DNA from 2 places in the Pelomonas baiyunensis genome. Region 1 is predicted to be linked to the other one. Evidence: predicted binding sites of a transcription regulator. Region 1 holds the regulator's gene; the other holds the start of a gene.
The links. Region 1 encodes sigma-54, which starts transcription at its own class of promoters, with help from an activator protein. Its sites were predicted from a motif close to TGGCANGNAANCTGCTTT; they were not measured.
Positions count from the first base shown of each region.

Region 1 (3,403 bases):
CACCGACGTGCGGTAGGCCGACGTGGCCGCAAGGTCGCGTTCGTGGGACGCGGCCTGGATGGTTTCGATCACCGCATCCAGCGCCTGCACGTGGGCCTGCTGGGCGGGGCGCAACTGGTCGCGCACCATGGCCGAGGCGCCGGCCATGTCGTCGTTCATGGTCAGGTCCACGATCTTCTCGATCAGGCCCTTCGTGCCGGCCAGCGCAGTCGCGGCGCGGGCCAGGGCAGCGCGGGCGGGCTCGTCCTGCACCATGCCGGCCAGCGTTTGCGCGGTCTTGTCGTAGTCCTGCCGCGCGGCCTTCATCAGGTCGAACTCCTTCTTCTTGAAGGCCATGTCGTCCTGCATGATGACGTCGCGGATCGTCACGCTCTGGTAGCGCGCCAGGTCACGCAACTTGCTGGCCAGGCGCTCGGGCGCCTCGCCGGTCACGGCGGCCAAGTCGGCCTTCAACGCGGCCAGGCGGCTCAGGGCCAACATGCTGTCAATGCCCAGCAGCGCCAGCACCAGGGCAAAGCCCAGCACTAGGCGTGGGCCCACTTTCAACGAGGTGAGCATCACGGCATCCTTTCCTCGGGAGGAATCTGTGCCGGCCACGCGAGCGGGCCGGATGGGGTCAGGGTCGGGCCGCGGCGCGGCCGGGGCGCCTTACTTGGCCGTCACGGCGCTGTGCAGCACGCCGATGGGCTTGCCGCCGTCCAGCACCGGGGCCGACAGCTGCACGCTGGGCACCTGGGTGGACGGGTCCGGCTTGACCTCTTCGGCCGCCCAGGCCTGGCCCTTGATGGCCTGTGCGAACACCGGGCGGGCCACGTTGTTCCAGATCAGCGGGCGCACGCTGGCCGCGACCAGATTGCCCTTGTGATCCCGCAGCACCAGCTTGTTGATGGTGTCGTCCTTGGCCTCCCAGTCGGCAATCTGCCGGCTGGTCTTGGTTTTGAGCAGCGTCTGGATGAAGGGATCGGTGTCTGGCAGGTCCACCCACTTGCCATTGCTCATGCCGGGGTCGCCCTTGGCATTGGCTTCCTTCACGGCGGCCACCATGGCCGGGTCGGCCGCCAGGGCCACGAGCTTGGCTTTGCTCTTGTCCACCTTGGCTTGCAGCTCGGCAGGCAGCGAGGCGGACGCCTGGATGCAGGTGAACAGGCCAGCGGCGGCGGCCAGCGCCAGCCAGGAGCGACGTGCGAGAACGGGCATCTTCAAACTCCCTGAATGATGGGTGCCAGAACGGGGTCGACGCCTCGGCTCGGACTTCACGCCGGACTGCTGGGGTTCCGAGGCGGTCTGCGAACGGTTCCGTCACAGGGACTAACCGCATCGCGAAGCGGAGTCTCCGCGCCTGCTCGGGTCAGCGCAAGCGCGGCGTTTGGCGCGCAACGGCGGGGTTCGGGAGTTTTTCTCGTTTGGGCCGCAGCCCGAGGCGGCTTACAGCGCCTTGCGCAGGTTCGCCGGGGCGATCTTCATGCCTTCGCGGTACTTGGCCACCGTGCGCCGCGCGCACTGGATGCCTTGTTCCTCCAGCATGGCGGCCAGCGCGCTGTCAGACAGCGGCTTCTTGGTGTCTTCCGCGGCCACGAACTGCTTGATCAACGCCCGCACGGCAGTGCTGGACGCCTCGCCGCCGGCTTCCGTGCTCAGGCCCGAACCGAAGAAGTACTTCAGCTCGAAGGTGCCCCAGGGCGTGGCCATGTACTTGGCGGTGGTGACGCGGGAGATCGTGCTTTCGTGCAGGCCGAGTTCGTCGGCAATCTCGCGCAGCACCAGCGGCTTCATGGCCAGCTCGCCGTGGGTGAAGAAGCCGCGCTGGCGCTCCACGATGGCGGTGCTGACGCGCAGGATGGTGTCGAAGCGCTGCTGGATGTTCTTGATGAACCAGCGCGCCTCCTGCAGCTGCCCGCCCAGCGGCGAGTTGCTGATGCCGCCGCGCGTGGCGCGCAGCGCGTTGGCGTAGAGCTCGTTGATGCGCAGCTTGGGCGCCACCTCGGGGTTGAGCATCACGCGGAACTCGCGCCCCACCTTGCGCACGATGACGTCCGGCACGATGGCCGCGGCCGCGCCTTGTGCAAAGCGCCGCCCGGGTTTGGGCTCGAGTTGCGTGATCAGCGCCTGCGCCTCGCGCAGCAGCGCTTCGTCGGCGCCGGTCTCGGCCATCAGCCGGCGCATGTCGCGCTTGGCCAGCAGTTCGAGATGACCCTTGCAGATCAGGATGGCAATCACCTGCGCCGGGCTCTTGGGCAGCGCGCGCAGCTGCAGCACCAGGCACTCGGACAAGTTGGCCGCGCCGATGCCCGCAGGCTCCAGGCTTTGCAGCAGCCGCAGCGCAAAGCGCAGGCGGTCCAGCAACTCCTCGCGCTCTTCCTCGTCCTCGGCAAAGCCGGCCGCGATGTCTTCCAGCGGGTCTTCGAGGTAGCCGTCTTCGTTGAGCGACTCGATCAGCAACTGCAGCACCGCGCGGTCTTCGGCCGACAGGTGGTGGCCGGCCAGTTGTTGCGCCAGGTGCTGGGCCAGCGTGAGTTCGGCCGACTCCTGGCTCTCGCGCTCGCCGTCGTCGTCGCCGCTGGCACTGCCGCTGCTGGAGGGCAGCTCGCGGATGCCGTCGAAGTCGTCGCGCTCGGTGCCGTTTTCCCAGTCGTCGCGCTCGGTGCCGCCGAAGTCGTCACCGCTGAGCTCGGCGGCTTCCGGCTCGCCGCCTTCGGGCGTGTTGTCGCTGCCGGTGCTGTCGGCCGGGGCGTTGGTGGCGAGTTCCGGCGTGCTGACGCTGAATTCCTCCTCCGTCTCCAGCAACGGGTTGCTGGCTAGCATCTGCTCCACTTCCTGGTGCAACTCCAGCGTGGACAGCTGCAGCAGCCGGATGGACTGTTGCAGCTGGGGGGTCAGCGCCAGGTGCTGACTGAGGCGGACCTGGAGGGTCTGCTTCATGGTGCAACGTCGCGATGAAGGTTTCGCGGGCCGAGCGCCGGGCCGCGCCCAAGCCGGCCCGCCAGGGCGATGTGCTTGCGGCTCCATGCCGCAAGCATCGCCGTCCCCTCGGGGGCTGAGGCTGGACACATGGCGCCCGGGGGGCGGCATGTGCCTGCCGAAGGGCCGCGACCCAGGGCGCGGCGCGGTCTGCAAGACCGGTCAGACTGGCCCGCGTTCAGCGGGGCAAGGCTGGACGAGGGGCTCATGGCGTCACATCTTGAAGTTTTCGCCGAGGTAGACCTTGCGCACGTCGGCGTTGGCCACGATCTCGTCGGGCATGCCTTCGGCCAGCACGGCCCCTTCGCTGATGATGTAGGCCCGGTCACAGATGCCCAGCGTCTCGCGGACGTTGTGGTCGGTGATCAGCACGCCGATGCCGCGCGCCTTCAGGAAGCCGATGATGCGCTGGATCTCCAGCACCGCGATCGGGTCCACGCCGGCG
Region 1 covers NZ_JBIGIB010000004.1:341,896-345,298, reverse strand. The annotation lists gene ACG01O_RS15730 (methyl-accepting chemotaxis protein) at 1-558, opposite strand, end outside; gene ACG01O_RS15725 (hypothetical protein) at 649-1,197, opposite strand; gene ACG01O_RS15720 (RNA polymerase factor sigma-54) at 1,426-2,919, opposite strand; gene lptB (LPS export ABC transporter ATP-binding protein) at 3,172-3,403, opposite strand, start outside.

Region 2 (3,403 bases), on a different contig from region 1:
AGAAGGCCGCAGCAAAGCCCAAAGCCAACGCCCAGGTGACAAGGGGCCTGCGCACCGCCGGGCCGGAATCACGCCAAAGCCGATCCACATGCGTCAAGTAGAAGCCCCACATGACGAGTTCATAAACCGGCATACCCAGGACATCCGGACGCGTGAATAGAAATATGCCCTGATGCAGGGCCGAAGCGTTCATGCCCGTAAAAAATAGGCAAATTGCGGCTGCGGTCAGCAACTCCTTGCGTTGCAACGGCCAGAAAAGCAGCGTCCAAAGCAGCAAGAAAACTATCGCTTTGGTCAGGTTGCCAGGCACATACGCCAAGACCAACAGCGTCACAGCCACTTGAAGCAGAGCATCACGGACGCGAGCACGAGTCATTGCATCACACGCCAAAGTCAAAATGTCACGAACGCATTCAGTGAGGATGAGCCACCTGGAAGCTTGAACAAAGCTCCCCGAGCCTCACTCCAATGCAAACAAGAATTGCGCAAAAAAAAGCGACCTCTGTCGAGGTCGCTCTTCATCGGCGGAAGAAGCTTAGGCCGACTTGCGACGACGGGCAATACCAACACCCATCAAAGCAGCACCCACCAGAGCCAGAGAAGCCGGCTCAGGCAACTTGGCCAGACCCTTCACCGGGTCGTCGATGGCCAGTTGCCAACCGTTCGGGCCAGCGCCACCCGCATCGGACAAAAGAGCGCAGACGCCGTTGTCGACCGTGCAGAAGCTGTTCTTCGCGAGCAAATCAGCCAAACCGCCCAGCAGCGAGTTCGTGTTGAACCGATCGTACTCGGAACCACCGGTCACCTTCAGGTAGCCGCTCGCCACACCGCTCAGCGGCGTCGTGGCATCGAGAGAGCCAGAGACGGTGATCGGCGACAGGCCACCCAAGATGCCCGGCACGTAGTCAGCGGACAAGAACAGTTGGCCGTTGGCCACGTTGGAGATGCCGTTGTAGCAGAGCGCGTTGACCACACAGCCACCGCCTGCAGCTGCATAGCCAGACAAGCCTTGAGCAGAGCCATTGGCCGCCGCGTACGAGCCGGCAGCGTTCAGGTAAAACGCAGCAGAGCCGCCGGTCGAGCGGAGGAAGCTACCGCCGCTCGAAGCGTCGGTGGTGATGCCACCGAACACGCCAGTCAGCTCGGCGCCGTTGTCGCCGTCAGCCCAGATGGTCGTGGTGCCGTAGCCGATCGTCTGAATCGACGTGATCTTCAGGATGCCGAAGTTTTGCGTGCCAGCGGCAAACGGGTTGCCCGAGAAGGACTCGAAGCCCGCCAGCTTGATGCTGAAGGCGCCGTTCCAGCCGACGGGGACGTTTTTGAAGCTGAACGTCGGCGCCGCTTGCGCGGTCAGCGCAGCGAGGCCAAGAGCGAGAGCAGCGAGCTTGGATTTCATGGGAACTCCTCAGTGGGTTCAGATACTTGCTAGCAAGAGTGCCAGTCGCAGGGGATAAAGCACACACCGTGCCAGCAGCAAGAGCAACCCCGTAAGTGATTGATATTGAATGACAATTCCGGGGATCTCCACCGCAACACAGGAGACCCAACTCGGACCTGTAAAGACTTCCGACATCGGCTCAAGCCGTTAGCTCCAGCGAACCTCGAGCGTCACGGCTGCACCGCAACTTAAAGACCGCCTGACGCCAACAATTGAGAGATCAAAGGTCTTCCGCGACCTGGCCGGTCTCGAGTGCGCTGACGCAGCGCCGCCAAGCGGAATCCGCCTCCTCGAGGCGAAAACCGTAGAAGAGCCCCTGCTCTCCGACGTGCTGTCGGACAACCGTGACGTCCAGCGTCGCCGTCTCGTCAACACCCAGCTCAACGCGCGCAACGCCGTGCGCGTTGAGCGGCAACTTCAATTTCGATTGCGCCTGGAATCCGGTCAGCGACAGTTCAATGACCGTCAGCACGACGGTTTTGCCTTCGTCGTCTTGAAGTTGGATTTGTGCTGGACAACGCAGCGAGAAGCGTTGGTGCCGGCGCATGGCACTGAAGCTTTGATGCTTCGCACTGACCATCGGAAGCACGGGCCGGAACTCGGGCTGGTCGTAGATGGACCACAACAGCGCGCGACGTCGATCATCGAGTTCATCGAAAACTCGACTCCGTTGGTTGAAAAAATAATCCAACATGGACGGCGTCAGCACCGGATCTGTTGTCGTGAAATACTTGCGACGCGGCAGCCGGATATTCGGAAGCTTCAGCGTTACAAAGTATTTGTACAGGTTTTTCCGGTCGGTCCGAGCGTTATAAACGCGCCGAAACGTATCTTTCGCGCCGGGCAAATCAAGAGTTGCCCCAATCGCCGGCGCCCCGTTGGCGAAATCGTATCGATCGACCGTCTTTTCCTGAATGCGCTCGAAAAACAGGAGTGACTCGTACATTTCGATGCGATCCGGATTGACCGCGATCACCAAGTGCCGCGTATCGAAGTACTCGGTGCAGTACTCGTACATGAACTTCATGAGCGGGAACAGGATCGCACCGCCCGTTTTGCGATAGTCCTTGTGAACGGCCAGCGCAGAGATCTCCGCGATTTGCCCCTGCCGAAGCCGCACTTCGCTCAGGTCAAACACAGCCTGCATAGGGAAGCCGAACACCCCCTCCCGGATCATCGACATGGTGCCGACGACTTTCCCGTCGTACTTGGCGCACAACGTCGTCGTCGTCGGCAGCGCGTGGTACATCGTGATCCGCATGCCGGTCTCGGTCGGCTTCATGAAGCCGCTCGAAACATAGGCGTCATGCAGGATCTTGAAGCACGCTTCCAGTTCCTCTTGCGTGTTGGCGACCTTGAGCTCCAACCGCCCGTCGGGCGCGGGATCGCAGTCGATCATCCTGCGGTACAGCGCGAACTTGGCATCGCGTGGCAGCGATGCCATTGCGGATCGCATCAACCGGTGGACGGTCTTCCGGAAACTCGCTTGCTTGATCGCCATAGCCGAATGGTCGCACGACGCTCACAGCGTCGCCAGCAATCGCTTGACCTCGTCTTGCCGAGCGAACTTGGTACCGAGGGATTCCAGCCCTTCCAACTCGCGGCGCGCCGCCGCGCGCTGGTTGTCCTTGATCAAGTACTGGGCAAGGTGAAGCCGCAGCAGCGGCTGCGTGGGCGCCAATTCGACCGCACGGCGCTGCAATGTGACCGCCTGAGCTGCGCGCCCAGCATTGGCATGCAGTTCGGCAACGGTGTCCATGAAGTCAGGAGAATTCGGCGCCACGGCCAAGGCGCGCTCACCGAACTTCAACGCTTCCGCATCCCCCTTGCGGCCCAAAATCCAGGCGAGATTGTTCAGCGTCGCGCCGTCATTCGGCTGTGACTTCAGCACACTGCGGTAGAGGCGCTCAGCAACATCCGTCTTGTTCAACACCAAATAGCGGTCGCCCAGGTAGTAATTGAAAA
Region 2 covers NZ_JBIGIB010000002.1:201,494-204,896, reverse strand. The annotation lists gene ACG01O_RS07305 (hypothetical protein) at 1-334, opposite strand, end outside; gene ACG01O_RS07300 (PEP-CTERM sorting domain-containing protein) at 536-1,396, opposite strand; gene ACG01O_RS07295 (GNAT family N-acetyltransferase) at 1,659-2,939, opposite strand; gene prsT (XrtA/PEP-CTERM system TPR-repeat protein PrsT) at 2,961-3,403, opposite strand, start outside.
Region 2: ACG01O_RS07300 (PEP-CTERM sorting domain-containing protein) is a predicted target of sigma-54. The motif match lies at 1,453-1,470, and genes of this name have one in related genera.